DNA from 2 places in the Salinifilum ghardaiensis genome. Region 2 is predicted to be linked to the other one. Evidence: riboswitches for the same ligand, from Rfam matches in the RefSeq annotation. Region 2 holds a riboswitch; the other holds the start of a gene.
What was found. Region 2 has a riboswitch for cobalamin ahead of cobN (cobaltochelatase subunit CobN). Riboswitches for the same ligand answer to the same signal wherever they lie in the genome.

Region 1 (7,718 bases), 1.3 Mb from region 2:
TCTCCGTGACCTCCGCTCCGGAAGCCCGGGTCTTCGCGAGCTGCTCCGCGTTTTTCCCGCTGATGGTGGGCTCGCCGGTGCTGCAGTGCTCGGGCCAGGGGTTGCCGCGGTGCGGCCGGCCTTCCTCGGCGTCGTCCCAGTCGTCACGGTCGTCGTCACGGTCAACGCGGTGATCGGCCTGCGCAGCCGCCGGCTGGACCTGGTCCTGCGGGTCCGGTTCGTTGGCGCCGCCGACGGCGACGGCCGTGCCGCCCAGGCCGAGCAGGCCGCCCGTCACCGCGATCGCGCCGATCAGCTTCTTGCGCATGTGCTCCGCCCTTTCGTCGCGGTCGGCGGCCCCTCGCCGCCGTCGATCACCACAGTCGCAACGCGGCAGCTAAGAGCGCACTACTCGCACACTAAGAAAACGCTAAAAAGCATCACTGCAGGTCACACGAGTGCGCCGAATGCGGTGGCAGCTCGTGCCCCGCCGTGCGGTGCCCCGTCAGCGCTCACGCCGAGCACTACCCGCGGTTCGGCTCCGCGCCCCCGCCTCGCGCCGGGGCATCCGCCCACCGTTCAGCCGGCGGCCTCGCCGGAGGCGTTCGCGGCTGCGGCGTCGGTCTCCTCCGAGTCGTTCCGCCCGGCCGCGGCGGCTTGCCAGCGCCGCAGGTCGGCCTGGGCCTGGTCCAGCTGGGTCTCGGCGCGCTGCGCCCGGGTCAGCGTTTCCCGCCGGGCGGCTTCGACGGCGGCGACGCGCTGCTCGGCGGCCTCGCGTTCCTGCTGCACGAGGTGCTGGGCCTGCTGCCGCTCGCGGCCCAGCGCCTCGTCGTGCTCGCGGCGCAGCCGGTCCGTTTCGGCCTGGGCCTCGCGCAGCTGCTGGCGGGCGGTGTCGCGTTCGGCGCGCAGCTCGTCGCGTTGCTGCTCGACGGTGTCGCGGGCCTGTTCGGCCCGCACCGCGCGGTCGTGGGCGGTGTCGCGGTCGGCTGCTGCGGCGGCGATGTCGTCGCGGGCCTGCTGCTGGGCGGCCTCGGCGGTCTCGCGTGCCTCGGTGCGGGCCTGTTCGGCGGCGGCTTCCGCGTCGGCGGCGCGCTGGTCGGCCTCGCGGGCCGCGGCGTCGATGGCCACGTCGGCCTCGTTGCGGGCGGTTTCGACCTGCTCGGCCGCGTCGGCCTCGGCGCGGCTCGCGCGCTGCTCGGCGGCCTGCTGGTCGGCTTGGGCCTGTTCGGCCTGCTGCCGCGCGGTTTCGGCGTCGGCGCGCGCCGCGTCGCGGTCGGTCTCGGCCTGCTGCTGGGCCGTCTCGGCCTGCTCGGCGCGGTGCAGCGCGGTGGCCAGTTCCTGCTCGGCCCGGGCGACGCGGCCGGCCGCGTCGGCGTGGGCGGCGCGCACCTGGGCGTCGGCCGTGCTGGGGTCGGTGAGGCCGTCGAGGTGTTCCAGCGCACCGTGCAGGGTGCGGGAGAGCTGCTCGGAGAGGCTGCGGTACTGGCGCAGCAGTTCGGCGGTGTGCAGCCGGGTGGCCTCCCGGTCGGAGGTGGCGCCGTCCGCGCCGGCCTCGCCGCCGGTGGTCTCGCCCGCGCGGCGTTGCCGCTCCTTCCACGCGCGCCAGCGGGTGTGCTCGGGCAGGTCGCAGTACTCCGGGGGGCGTCCGGGCCCGGAGGCGGCGGCCACGGGACGGTCGCAGCCGGGGAACTTGCACACGCCCGCGGTGTCGACCTCGGCCTCGCTCACGGTGGCCGACGCTAGCAGGGTGATCGCCCCGGCAGGGGCGGTGGGCACGCCGGCTGGCAGGATCTCCGCGTGCGCTTCTACGCCGATTTGCACATCCACGCGAAGTACGCGCGGGCCTGCAGCAAGGACGGGACGCTGCCGAACCTGGCCTGGTGGGCGCGGCGCAAGGGAGTTGCGCTGCTCGGCACCGGCGACATCACCCATCCGGCCTGGTTCGCGCACGCGCAGGAGATGCTGACGCCGGCCGAGGAGCCGGGGCTGTACCGGCTGCGGGACGACGTCGACGCCGAGGTGCTGGCCACCCTGCCGGAGTCGTGCCGCGGGACGGTGCGGTTCGCGCTGTCGGTGGAGATCTCCACGATCTACAAGGCCGGCGGGCACACCCGCAAGGTGCACCACCTGTGCTACCTGCCGGACTTCGCCGCGGCGGAGCGGTTCATCGCGCGGCTGTCGACGATCGGCAACCTCGCCTCGGACGGGCGGCCGATCCTCGGGCTGGATTCCCGCGACTTGCTGGAGATCACCCTCGAATCCGGCGACGGGGCGTACCTGGTGCCGGCGCACATCTGGACGCCGTGGTTCGCCGCGCTCGGCTCCAAGGCCGGGTTCGATTCGCTCGACGAGTGCTACCGGGACCTGGCCGGGCACGTCTTCGCCGTGGAGACGGGGTTGTCGTCGGATCCGGAGATGAACTGGCGCGTGTCCGGGTTGGACCGCTACACGCTGGTGAGCTATTCGGATGCGCACTCGCCGCCGATGGTCGCGCGCGAGGCGACAGCGTTCGACGTGGAGCTGGACTACTTCGCGGTGAAGTCCGCGCTGGAAACCGGCCGCGGCTACGCCGGCACGGTGGAGTTCTTCCCCGAGGAGGGCAAGTACCACCTCGACGGGCACCGCGGCTGCGGGCTGCGCTGCGCCCCGGAGGACACCGCCGCGCACGGCGGGGTGTGCCCCGACTGCGGCAAGGCGCTGACGGTCGGGGTGCTCAACCGGGTCGCGGCGGTGGCCGACCGGCCCGCCGGGGCGCGCCCGCAGGGCGCGGTGGACTACCGCAACCGCATCCCGCTACCGGAGATCATCGGCGAGCTGCGCGGCGTGGGGCCCAAGAGCAAGACGGTGTTCGCGGAAACCTCCCGGGTGACCGCCGCGTTCGGGCCGGAGCTGCACGTGCTCGACGAGGTGCCGGTCGAGCAGTTGGCCGGGCACGATCCCGCGTTGGGTGAGGCGATCCGTCGGCTGCGTGCCGGGCGGGTGCGCCGCGAGGCCGGCTTCGACGGGCAGTACGGGGTGATCCGCCTGTTCGACCCGGGCGAGGCGGCCGAGTGGGGCGGGTCCGCGTTAGCCCTGTTCGACGCGCCGACCCCCACCGTGCCGGCCCGGCGCGCTGCGGACGCGCCGGGCGGGGCTGCGGCGCCAGCCGGGGCGGGCGAGCACGCGGATGCGGCCACCGGCGGCAGGGAGGCTGCCGAGGAGCCCCCCGGTCAGGCCGCGCCCGCCCGCCCGGGCGTCGCGGTCGGCGCTGAGCAGACCGGTGACGGCACGGAACCCCCGGAGCCGGACGCGGTCGCGGCGACGGGCCTGCTGGCCGGGTTGGACGGTGCGCAGGCCGCGGCCGCGGCCTGCGCCGGCGGGCCGCTGCTGATCGTGGCCGGACCGGGCACGGGCAAGACCCGCACGGTCACCCACCGGCTGGCGCACCTGGTCGCCGAGCGCGGCGCGGACCCGCGGACGTGCCTGGCGGTCACGTTCACCCGCCGCGCCGCGGCGGAGATGCGGCAGCGCTTGGAGGGGCTGCTCGGTGCTCCGGCCGCGGAGATGACGGTGACCACGTTCCACGGCCTGGCGCTGCGGATCCTGCGCGAGCACGCCGACGCGGCGGGGCTCACCGCCGGGTTCGGCATCGCCGACGCGGCCGTGCAGCACGACCTGCGGCTGGCGCTGGCCGGCGACCAGGGCGGGGCGCGGCGGCTGGCGGACGCGGCCGGCCGCGTCCGGCTGGGCGAGCCGGTCGAGGAGGACGTGGCCGCGCTGGTGCGGCGCTACCACCAGGCGCTGGCCGAGCGCGACCTGGTCGACTTCGACGGGCTGCTGGACGCGGCGGTGGCCGTGCTCGCCGAGCACCCGCAGGCCGCCGCGGCGTGGCGGGACCGGTTCGCGTGGATCACCGTCGACGAGTACCAGGACGTCGACGCGGTGCAGTACCGGCTGCTGCGGCAGCTGGCCCCGCCGGAGGGCAACGTGACCGCCATCGGCGACCCGGACCAGGCGATCTACGCCTTCCGCGGCGCCGACGTGGGCTACTTCCTGCGGTTCACCGCGGACTTCCCCACCGCGCGGGTGTGCCACCTGCAGCGCAACTACCGCAGCGGGGCGCACATCCTCACCGCGGCGCAGCGGGCGGTGGCGGCGTCGACGTTCGTGCCGGACCGGGTGCTGGCCGCGGCCGGGGACCGGCCGGCGCACCGGATCGTGCGGCACACCGCCGCCGACGAGCACGCCGAGGCGGCCTACATCGCCGGCACGGTCGAGCAGCTGCTCGGCGGGGCGTCGTTCCACGCGTTGGACGCGGGTCGGGCCAGCGGGCACGAGCGCGGCGGGTTCGGTTTCGGCGACGTCGCCGTGCTCTACCGCACCGAGGCGCAGGCGCACGCCCTGGCCGAGGCGTTGGACCGGCAGGGCCTGCCGGTGCAGCGCCGTTCGCACGAGCGGCTGGCCCAGCGCACCGGGGTGCGGCTGGTCACCGACGAACTCGCCCGCGCCGGCGGGGGCGCCGCGGACGACGTGGTCACCGGGATGCGGCGGGCGGCCGAGGTGGTGGCCGGGCGGGTGCCGGACGAGACGGCCGCGCAGGTGCACCACGCGGTGGATCTGCTGCTGCCGCTGGCCCGCCGCTGCCGCGACGTGACCGAGCTGGCCCGCGAGGTCGCGCTCGGCGCGGAGGTCGACGTGCTGGACCCGCGGGCCGAGGCGGTGTGCCTGCTGACGCTGCACGCGGCCAAGGGCCTGGAGTTCCCGGTGGTGTTCCTGGCCGGCTGCGAGGACGGGCTGCTGCCGCTGTCGTGGCCGCAGTCCCCGCCGGACGAGCAGGCGCTCGCCGAGGAGCGGCGGCTGGTGTTCGTGGGCATGACCCGCGCGCACGAGCGGTTGTACCTCACCGGTGCGGCGCGCCGCGGCGGTCGCGACCGGCGCCGCAGCCCGTTGCTGGACGGGTTGGGCGATGCGGTCGTCGATGCGCAGCCGGTGCGGCGCCAGCCGCGGCCGCGGCAGCTGAGCCTGCTGTGACTCCTCGACGGCCTGGGGGTGCCGCCGCGGCTGCCTGACCCGACCGCCCGGGTCGTCCGGGCGGGGCCGCGGGGGTGCCCCAACTCACCCCTCACCCGCCGGATCGCGGCGTGACCAGGGGTTTCGCCGGGGCGGGTGGGCCGGGTCGGCGCGGGTGGTACGTTGTCGTTCGCCAGTCGAACTCACGCGCGACGTGAGTCAGGGAATCCGGTGCGAATCCGGAACTGACGCGCAGCGGTGTGGGCGACGGGCGGAACACGGAGTCGTGGAACGGCCCCGGGCTCAGCCACTGGAGCACGCCCTCCGGGAAGGCGTTCCGCCCGGAAGACCCCGAGTCCGAAGACCTGCTGGCTCCCGGCCCGCGCGGCCGGGTCTTGTCATGCACCCGCGGGCCCGCGTCTCGGCCCCTTCGACACCGAGGAGCGTTCGTGCGCTTGCTGTCGGCACTGCACCGCCTCGCTCTGCCGTTGTCCCTGCTGTCCGCGCTCGCGCTGCTGGCCGGCTGCGGTACCGCAGCGGCGCCGCAGCAGCAACCGCCCGCCCCCGGCTACCCCCGCGCCGTGGACAACTGCGGCACGCGCACCGAACTGGACCGGCCGCCGCAGCGGGTCGTGTCGCTGAACCAGGGCACCACGGAGATCCTGCTGGCGCTCGGGCTGGGCGACCGCATCGTGGGCACGTCCATGTGGACCGACCCGCTGCCGCAGGAACTGGCCGCGGCGAACGCGTCGGTGCCGCGCCTGGCCGACGACATGCCGTCGTTCGAGTCGGTGCTGGCCGCCGAACCCGACTTCGTCACCGCCTCGTTCGTGTCCACCCTCGGCCCCGGCGGGGTCGCCACGCGGGGACAGTTCGCCGAGCTCGGCGTGAACAGCTACCTCTCCCCCGCCGACTGCGCCAAGGACAACAGCGGCTCCGGCGACGGGCGGCGGCAGCACCCGCTGTCGATGCAGACCCTCTACCGCGAGGTCCGCGAGCTGGCGGAGCTGTTCGACGTGCCCCGGCGCGGCGAACGACTCGTCGCCGACCTGCAGGCACGCATGGACCGCGCCACCCGCGGCCTCGACGCCTCCGGCACGTCGCTGATGTTCTGGTTCGCCAACTCCGAGTCGCCCTACCTGGCGGGCTGCTGCGGCGCGCCGGGCATCATCACCGACCAGGTCGGCGCGCGCAACGCCTTCGCCGACACGCACGCGGAGTGGCCGCAGATCAACTGGGAGACCGTGGCCGAGCGCAACCCGGACGTGCTCGTGCTCGGCGACCTCTCGCGCCGGTCGGAGACGGCCGAGACCGCGCGCGCCAAGATCGCCTTCCTCGAGTCGCACCCGGCCACGGCCCACATGGACGCGGTCGAGAACCACCGGTACGTGCGGCTGAGCGGGCAGGCGATGAACCCGTCGATCCGCACCGTGGCCGGAGTGGAGAAGGTCGCCGCCAAGCTGCGCGAGTTCGGGCGCGACCGGTGAGCGCGGCCGGGACGACCCGCGCGGCCCGGCGCGCGTGGCTGCCGCTGTTGCTGGTGGTGGGGCTGGCCGCGCTGGCGGGATCGGTGGCCGTGGCCATCACCATCGGCCCGGCCGAGATCCGCGTCGGCGACGTGTACGCCACCGTGGCCGCCCGCCTCGGGCTCGGCGAGTCCTCGCTGTCGCTGATCCGCGAGGGCATCGTGTGGAACCTGCGGCTGCCGCGCACGCTGCTGGCCGCGGTGTGCGGCGCGGGCCTGGCCACCTGCGGGGCGATCATGCAGTCGCTGCTGCGCAACCCGCTGGCCGACCCGTTCGTGCTGGGCGTGTCCTCCGGCGCGTCGACCGGGGCGGTGCTGGTGCTCGTGCTCGGCTTCGGCGGCGGGGCGGTGTCGATGTCGGCCGGCGCGTTCGCCGGCGCGATCGTCTCGTTCACCCTCGTGCTGGTGCTGGCGCACCTGCTCGGCGGCACCACCGACCGGGTGGTGCTGGCCGGGGTGGCGGCGATGCAGCTGTTCTCGGCGCTGACCTCGTTCATCGTGCTCACCTCGGCCGACGCGCAGACCACGCGCGGGGTGATGTTCTGGCTGCTGGGGTCGCTGGGCAACGCCGCCTGGACCGAGGTGGCCACGTGCACCGCGGCGCTGGCGGTGGCGCTGGTGCTCTGCGGCGGCCACGCCCGGTCGCTGGACGCGTTCGCCTTCGGCGAGGACGCCGCGGCCGCTCTCGGCGTGGCGGTGGCCCGCACGCGGCTGGTGCTGCTGTGCACCACGGCGCTGCTCACGGCGGTGGTCGTCAGCGCCGTCGGCGCGATCGGGTTCGTCGGCCTGGTGCTGCCGCACGCCGCGCGCGCCGTGGCGGGGGCGAACCACGCGCGGCTGCTGCCGGTGACGGCGCTGGCCGGGGCGGTGTTCCTGGTGTGGGTGGACACCCTCGGCCGCACGCTGCTCGACCCGCAGGAGATCCCCGTGGGCGTGATGACCGCGCTGATCGGCGTGCCCGCGTTCGTGCTCATCCTCTACCGCGCCCGGGAGACGCGATGACCGGTGACGGACTGGCCGCGGACCGCGTGACCCGCACGCTCGGCGGCGCGCTCGTCCTCGACGGGGTGAGCCTCACCCCGCAGGAGGGTTCCACCGTCGGCGTGCTCGGACCGAACGGGTCCGGCAAGTCGACGCTGCTGCGGCTGCTGGCCGGGGTGCTCTCCCCGACCGCGGGAGTGGTCACGCTGGACGGCCGCGCGCTCGCGGACCTCGGCCGCCGCGC
Region 2 (7,718 bases):
AGCGCCACCGCTTTCGTCACGATCTCGATCGGCCTGGTGGCGGGCTGAGCACCTGCCGCCAGCGGGGAGGTGCGGCGGCGCGAGGCGGTTCCCGCACCGCCGCGTCCACCCTCCGCCGCGGGTCGGCGGGCCGCGCCGCGCACCCGTCTCCGCGCCCTCCGCGCTGCCGCGCCGCCGGCGAGCGGGTGCGGTTCACGCGTTCAGCTGGGCGACCACGTCCTGCTGGTAGGCGGCCGTGCGGGTGTAGACCCCCGGCGATCCCGGCCGGGCGCACCCGTTGCCCCAGGAGACGATCCCGACCAGCCGGTCACCGGCGACCAGGGGACCTCCGGAGTCGCCCTGGCAGCTGTCCACACCGCCTTCGGGCAGGCCCGCGCACACCATCGCGCTGGCGTCGAAGTCGCCGCCGTAGGCCGCGCCGCACTTCTCGTCGCCGACCAGCGGCACTTCGGCGCTGCGCAGCACGTCGGAGGACTGCCCGCCCTCGCTCGTCGTCCCCCAGCCGTACACCGTGGCGGGCGTGCCGGGCGCGTAGAGCTGCTCGTCCTGCGGTGCGGCGAGGTCCAGCGTCGGCTGCCGCAGCTCACCTGCGAGCGTGAGCACGGCGATGTCGGCCCCCGCCTGCGGGTTCCGATAGGACGGATGTGTCCACACTGATGTGACCTCGGACACTGTTCCCGCGTCCGTGTTCTTGTCCGCACGTCCGGAGACGACCTCGACCGAACCCGCGGACTCCCCCTCCACGCAGTGCGCCGCGGTCACCACCTTGTTCGAGCGCACGAGCGTTCCCCCGCAGAACTGGTTGCCCTGGCCATCACTCAGGTACACCACCCACGGGCTCGCTGCGATCGGGGCGGGTTCGCCGCCCACGATCGGCGGTGCCTGCGCCGCGGCCGAGGAGGCCGCGGCGGCGGGCTGCTCAGGAGCGGCGTGCGCCGTGCCCGCGATCCCGGCCGCAGCGATCGACCCCGACACCACCGCGGCCGCGGACAGCACGGCCGTGACGTGCCTGCTCCTCCGCGGAGTACTGCCTCGCGCCATGACTCCCTCTCCTCCCTGGTGTTACCGCTCCCGGAGCGGACCGTTCGCATCCGCACCGGAGTGTCCCCACTCAGCAGGGTCACAGTGCGAGAGGTTTTCGGCACCCCCGTCCCCCACCACTCGATCCGGTGAAGTTGGCCGGCGGAGAACACTGCGCGTCAGGACACAGTGGACATCCAGATCCACTGGCACACGGCAGAAAACGATCGAACACGGCACGCGCATGCCGTACGTCGCAGAACTCGGACCGGCCTGCTGCCCGACACGTCCCGGCATGTCGGGCAGCAGGCCGTGCTCGAGGACCCGCGTGCTCGAGGACCCGCGTGCTCGAGGGCCCGCGTGCTCGAGAACCCCCGTGCTCGAGGACCCGCGTCCCGGGAAGCGCCGTCTCCCGCCGGATCGGCTACTCCTCGAGCTCGCCTTCGAGCTCGAGGTAGATCGACCGCAGCTCCTCCAGCTTCTCCTGGTCGGGCTCCTCCCAGAGACCGCGGTCGGCGGCCTCCAGCAGCCGCTCGGTCATGCCGCGCAGCGCCCACGGGTTGGCGTCGTTGAGGAACTGCCGGACCTCGTCGTCGAACACGTAGGTCTCGGCGAGCTTGGAGTACATCCAGTCGTCGACCACTTCGGCCGTGGCGTCGAAGCCGAAAAGGTAGTCCACGGTGGCCGCCATCTCGAACGCGCCCTTGTACCCGTGCCGGCGCATGGCGTTGATCCACTTCGGATTGACCACGCGCGCCCGGAAGACGCGCTTGGTCTCCTCGCCGAGGGTGCGGGTCTTCACCGCGTGCGGCACGGCCGAGTCCCCGACGTAGGCCTCGGGGTTCTGCCCGGACAGCGAGCGGACCATGGCGACCATGCCGCCGTGGTACTGGAAGTAGTCGTCGGAGTCGGCGATGTCGTGCTCGCGGGTGTCGACGTTCTTCGCGGCGACCTGGATGCGCTTGAACGCCGTCTCCATCTCGGCGCGGGCCTCCCGCCCGTCGAGGCCCCGCCCGTAGGCGTAGCCGCCCCAGGTGGCGTACACCTCGGCGAGGTCCTCGTCGCTGCGCCAGTTCCGCGCATCGATGAGCGGCAGCAGGCCGGCGCCGTAGGCCCCCGGTTTCGAGCCGAAGATCCGCGAGCTGGCGCGGCGCTCGTCGCCGTGCTCGCCGAGATCGGCGCGGTAGTGCGCGGCCACGTAGTTGTCCGCATCGGACTCGTCGAGTTGCGCGACCGCGCGGATCGCGTCGTCGACGAGGCTGACCACGTGCGGGAACGCGTCCCGGAAGAAGCCGGAAATCCGCATCACGACGTCGATGCGCGGACGGCCGAGCTCCTCCAGCGGGACGATCTCGAACCCGGTGACGCGCCGCGAGGCGTCGTCCCACGCGGGGCGGCAGCCCAGCAGCCACAGGATCTCGGCGATGTCGTCGCCCTGCGTCCGCATGGCCGAGGTCCCCCACACGGTGAGCCCGACCGAGCGGGGGTGGGACCCCTGGTCGGCCACGTGCCGCGCGATCAGCGAATCCGCCAGGGACGAACCGACGTCGAAGGCGTTGCGCGAGGGGATGGCCTTGGGGTCGACCGAGTAGAAGTTCCGCCCCGTCGGCAGCACGGAGACCAGTCCCCGGGTGGGCGAACCGGACGGTCCGGACTGGACGAATCCGCCGTCGAGGGCGTGCACCGCGTTGTCGATCTCGTCGGTGGTGCGCGCCAGCCGCGGCACGAGTTCGGCGCAGGCGAAGTGCGCGACCTTCTCGACCTGCGGCACGCTGCCGCCGAGCACCTCCTGCGCGGTCGCGGCGGCGCGGTCGGCGTCCCAGCCGGTGGTGGCCACGGCTTCCACGATGCGCCGCGCCAGCGACTCCAGCAGATCCACCGCGTCCGCCCCGGAGGCGGCGGGCCCGTCCACGAGGTCGGTCAGCGCGCTCGGCACGGACGCGCGGCTGCCGGGGTCGGCGAGCAGCGCCTGCTCGTCCATGCCGAAGTGCTCGGCCAGCGCCGAGCGCAGCCCCGGGACGGCGCCGACCGCTCCGCCGAAGACCTGCCGGGCGCGCAGCACGGCGAGCGCGTCGTTGACGAGCTCCTCGTCCTGCGGGGCCCTGCCCAGCACGTGCAGCCCGTCGCGGATCTGCACGTCCTTGATCTCGCAGAGGTAGCCGTCGATGTGCATCACGAAGTCGTCGAACGAATCCGCGTCCGGCTGCTCCTGCTGGTGCAGGTCGTGGTGCAGCTCGGCCGAGGTGACCAGCTCCCAGATCTGGTCGCGCAGCGCCGGCTTCTTCTCCGGGTCCATGTCGGACACCAACGCGTACTCGTCGAGCAGCTGCTCCAGCTTCGCGATGTCGCCGTAGGAATCGGCCCGGTCCATCGGCGGGATCATGTGGTCGATGACCGTCGCGTGCCCGCGCCGCTTGGCCTGCGTGCCCTCGCCCGGGTCGTTGACGATGAACGGGTACACCAGCGGCATGTCGCCCAGCACCGGGTCGGGGGCGCAGTCGGCCGACAGCCCGATCCCCTTGCCGGGCAACCACTCCAGCGTGCCGTGCTTGCCCAGGTGCACCACGGCGTCGGCGCCGAACTCCTCCTCCAACCACCGGTAGGCGGCGAAGTACTGGTGCGACGGCGGCAGGTCCGGGTCGTGGTAGATCGCGATGGGGTTCTCGCCGAAGCCGCGCGGCGGCTGGATCAGCAGCACCACGTTGCCGAACCGCAGAGCGGCGACGTAGATCGCGCCTTCCTCGTCGACGTAGAGGCCGCCCGGCGGCGTTCCCCAGTGCTCGACCATGCTGTCGGCCAGCGGCTTGGGCAGCGCGTCGAACCACTCGCGGTAGCGCGTCGCCGGGATCCGGACGGCGGCCTGCGACATCTGCTCCTCGGTGAGCCACTCGACGTCGTGCCCGCCCGCGGCGATGAGCCGGTGGATCAGCGCGTCGCCGTCCAGTCCGGACGTGTCGAGACCACCGAGGTCGTAGCCGGCGGATTCGAGCGCGCGCAGCAGCACCACGGCCGAGGCGGGGGTGTCGAGTCCGACGGCGTTGCCGACGCGGGAGTGCTTGGTGGGGTACGACGACAGCACGACGCCGAGGCGCTTGTCCCCGTTGCGGGTTCCGCGCAGCCGGGACAGGGCCACCGCTGTCCCGGCGACGCGCCGCGCGCGCTCCGGATCCGCGACGTAGACCGGGATCTCGTCCTCACCGGACTCCTTGAAGGAGAACGGGACGCTGATCAGGCGGCCGTCGAACTCGGGGACGGCCACCTGCATGGCGGCGTCCATCGGGGACAGCGCGGCGTCGCTCTCCTCCCACTGCGCACGGCTGCTGGTCAGGCACATCCCCTGCAGCACGGGAATGTCCAGTTCGGCCAGAGCGCCGGCGTCCCACGAGTCCTCGTCGCCGCCCGCGCTGGCGTTGGCGGCCACGGAACCGCCCGCGGCGAGCACCGTGGCGATCAGGGCGTCGCACTCGCCGAGGAGTTCGCGCAGCCCTTCGGCGTCCGCCAGGCCGCGCAGCGACCCGCAGTACACCGGCAGCACGTTGGCACCGGCGGCTTCGACCTCGTCGGCGAGCACGTCCACGAACGCGGTGTTCCCGGCCAGGGCGTGCGCCCGGTAGAACACGACGCCGACTGTGGGGCGGGCGGGGTCGTGCTCCCGGCTGCCGTGCACACCGAACTCGGGGGTCTTCTCCGGCGGCTCGAACGCGGTCCCGGTGAGCAGCACCGTGTCCGAGAGGAACCAGGCCAGGTGCGCGAGGTTGCGCGGACCACCTTCCGCCAAGTAGGACAGGGCTTGGGTGGCCACACCGGAGGGAACGGTGGACAGGGCCATCAGCTCCGCGTCCGGAGTCGCCTCGCCGCCGAGCGCGACGGTCGGGACACCGGTCTCGAGGACCGCGTCCAGCCCGTCCTCCCAGGCGCGCTTGCCGCCGAGCAGCCGCACAACGACGATGTCCACACCGGACACCAGGTCGGGCACTTCCTCAGCAGAGACGCGGGCCGGGTTCGCCACGCGGTAGTCCGCTTCGCAGGCACGTGCGGCGAGCAGGTCGGTGTCGGCGGTGGACAGCAGCAGCACACGTGTACTGGCGGATTCGGTCACGCCTCGTCCTCTCTCTCGGGGTGCGCGCCCCGGGTGGGGGTTTGCGGCGCTCGGAGTCTCCTGGCTCCCGGATCACCGCACCTCCCCCGCCTTCCCGCCCGTTCCGGGCCGTGGCATCTCAGGGGCAGCTCCCCGGTCACAGTGGCGCGACCGCCCCGGACTCGCACCGGGTTCCTCCGATTTCGCCGCAGGCTTGCCGGCCCATCCTAACGGGCGCGGCACGCGGCGCCATGAGCTGCTTCACCCGTCTCCCCCGCAACGGCGCCGGGCAGCGCCGCGCAGCGGGAGCGCGCGCGATCGTCGCAGGTGACCAGCGGTCGGCAGCGCCGCGCGGCGCGCGGGTGTGCTGGGCCACACCGGAGGGCGGCTCAGCCCGGCGCGCCCGCGCCACCGACGAGGTCGGCCAGCCTGGCCAGCTGCGCGGAGTCCTCCAGCGCCGAACCCACGGCGACCACCGAGGCCCCGGCCGCGAGGTACTCCTCCGCGTTGCCCGCGTGCACGCCGCCGGTGGCGACCAGGCGCATGCTCGGGAACGGTCCGCGCATCGCGCGGAACCACCCGGCGGAGAGCTCGGCGGCGGGGAAGGCCTTCACCCAGGTCACCCCCAGCCGTTGGGCCCACTGCATCTCGCTCGGGGTGGCCACGCCGGGCAGGTGCGGCACTCGCAGCTCCTCGCTGGTGCGCAGCACTTCGGAATCCAGGCCGGGAGCGACGGTGAACGCCGCGCCGGCGGCGTGCGCCGCGTGCAGCTGGTCGAGGCCGACCACTGTGCCGGCGCCGACGGGGCGTCCGCGCCGCCTGCCCGCTTCGACGGCGGCCCGCAGGGACGGCTCGGCCTCCCCCGTTTCGATCGGCACTTCCACCGCGCGGATCCCCAGGTCCCACGCCCGCTCGGCGAGGCTGACCGTGCGCTGCGGATCCATCCCGCGCAGGATCGCCATGACCGGGACGGTGAACAGCTCGTCGAAGGTGTGCATCTCAGCCCTCCCCGAACCGGAGCGCGCGCCAGCTCTGATCGGAGCGGTCCAACCAGCCGGCGAGCGCGGATTCCTCCGGCGGCGCGGTCTGGTCGGTGGTGCTGAGCAGGCTGTGCGCGGCGAGCAGGTGGCCGAACCGCAGGCGCCGCTGCGGGTCGAAGCCGCGGAGGACGCCCGCGAGGTACCCCGCGGCGAAGGCGTCCCCCGCCCCCACGGGTTCCACGACGTCGACGTGCGGCGCGGGAACGGACACGGGCTCGGCGCCCAGCTCCCAGGCCGCGTTCGCCGCGTCCTTGACGACGACGGTGCCGGGGCGCGGCAGCATCGCCCGCACCTCCTCCGCGGTGCGCGCGCCCCACAGCGCGGCTGCTTCGTCGAGGCCGACGAACACGATGTCGGCGAGGTCGGCGAGCTCCCGCAACCGGGGCGCCGCCTGCTCGGCCGGCCACATCGCGGGGCGGTGGTTCACGTCGAACGACAGCAGGTGCCGGCGTGGACGCGCGAGCAGGTGCTGCACCATCCGGTCGCAGGCCGCCGACAGGGCGGGGGTGATGCCGCTGACGTGCAGGACCTCGACGGCGTCGAGCACTCCGTCGCCGAGGAAGCCCTCGTCCATCGTGGAGGCCGCGGACCCGGAGCGGTAGTAGTGCACGCGCGTGCCGTCCGGTCCGGGGTTCTTGAAGTAGACCCCGGTGGGCGCGGCGGATTCGGTCGCGACGAGGTCGGTGGCCACGCCCGCGGCGGAGATGTCGGCGACGAGGCGCCGCCCGAGCGGGTCGTCGCCCACTTTGCTCGCCCATCCGACCCGGTGTCCCAGCCCGGCCAGGTGCATCGCCACATTGGACTCCGCACCCCCTGCGGAGAGGGTGAACCGCGCGGCGTTCTCGAGGGCGACCGGCTGCTCCGGCGCGATCAGCGACATCGTCTCGCCCACGCACAGCGCCTCGAACGCCCCGGGCAGTTCGGCGGTCATGCGGCACTCCCCTCTCTGCTCACGTCCGGCGCGGCCCGCGGCGGTGCGGCCGGACGCGCCGACCGGGAACACGCTACCCACCCGGCGTGCGCGATCCACAGCGACCGTGCACATGGTGCAAACGATCCACACGGCGCGGAGGTGGAGCCGACCTCTACGCTGGGGCGGGGCGATCACGACTCACCGTCCGCAGGCAAAGGAGCACTCATGAGCCTTCAGCGCCCGGTTGACCCGGACCCGTACTCGCTGCTGCCCGAGGTGCCGCAGTTCACCCTCGCTTCGACCGACGTGACCGACGGGCAGCCCATGGACCAGACCCACGCCTACGACGGCATGGGCATGGGCGGCCGGAACCTCTCGCCCCAGCTGAGCTGGAGCGGTTTCGGGGAATCCGCGAAGAGCTTCGTGGTGACCTGCTTCGACCCGGACGCGCCGATCCCGGGCGGGTTCTGGCACTGGGCCATGGTGGACATCCCCGCCTCGGTGGCCGAGCTGCCCGCGGACGCCGGCAACCGCAACGGCCAGGGCGTCCCGGCGGGGGCCTTCCACGTGGCCAACGACTTCGGCGAGCGCGCCTTCGGCGGCGCCGCCCCGCCGGAAGGCGACCGGCCGCACCGGTACTACTTCGCGGTCATCGCCGCGGACACCG

Region 1: another riboswitch for cobalamin. It lies ahead of ACVGV0_RS12045 (ABC transporter substrate-binding protein); the one in region 2 lies ahead of cobN (cobaltochelatase subunit CobN).

What each region holds. Positions count from the first base shown of each region.
Region 1 is NZ_CM137101.1:2,617,377-2,625,094, forward strand. Features, by position in the region: gene ACVGV0_RS12030 (PepSY domain-containing protein) at 1-307, opposite strand, end outside; gene ACVGV0_RS12035 (hypothetical protein) at 559-1,707, opposite strand; gene ACVGV0_RS12040 (UvrD-helicase domain-containing protein) at 1,777-4,989, shown strand; cobalamin riboswitch at 5,146-5,355, shown strand; gene ACVGV0_RS12045 (ABC transporter substrate-binding protein) at 5,418-6,455, shown strand; gene ACVGV0_RS12050 (FecCD family ABC transporter permease) at 6,452-7,495, shown strand; gene ACVGV0_RS12055 (ABC transporter ATP-binding protein) at 7,492-7,718, shown strand, end outside.
Region 2 is NZ_CM137101.1:3,943,437-3,951,154, forward strand. Features, by position in the region: gene ACVGV0_RS17965 (LysE family translocator) at 1-48, shown strand, start outside; gene ACVGV0_RS17970 (S1 family peptidase) at 193-1,041, opposite strand; gene cobN (cobaltochelatase subunit CobN) at 1,445-5,119, opposite strand; cobalamin riboswitch at 5,174-5,295, opposite strand; gene ACVGV0_RS17980 (bifunctional 4-hydroxy-2-oxoglutarate aldolase/2-dehydro-3-deoxy-phosphogluconate aldolase) at 5,488-6,096, opposite strand; gene ACVGV0_RS17985 (sugar kinase) at 6,098-7,069, opposite strand; gene ACVGV0_RS17990 (YbhB/YbcL family Raf kinase inhibitor-like protein) at 7,277-7,718, shown strand, end outside.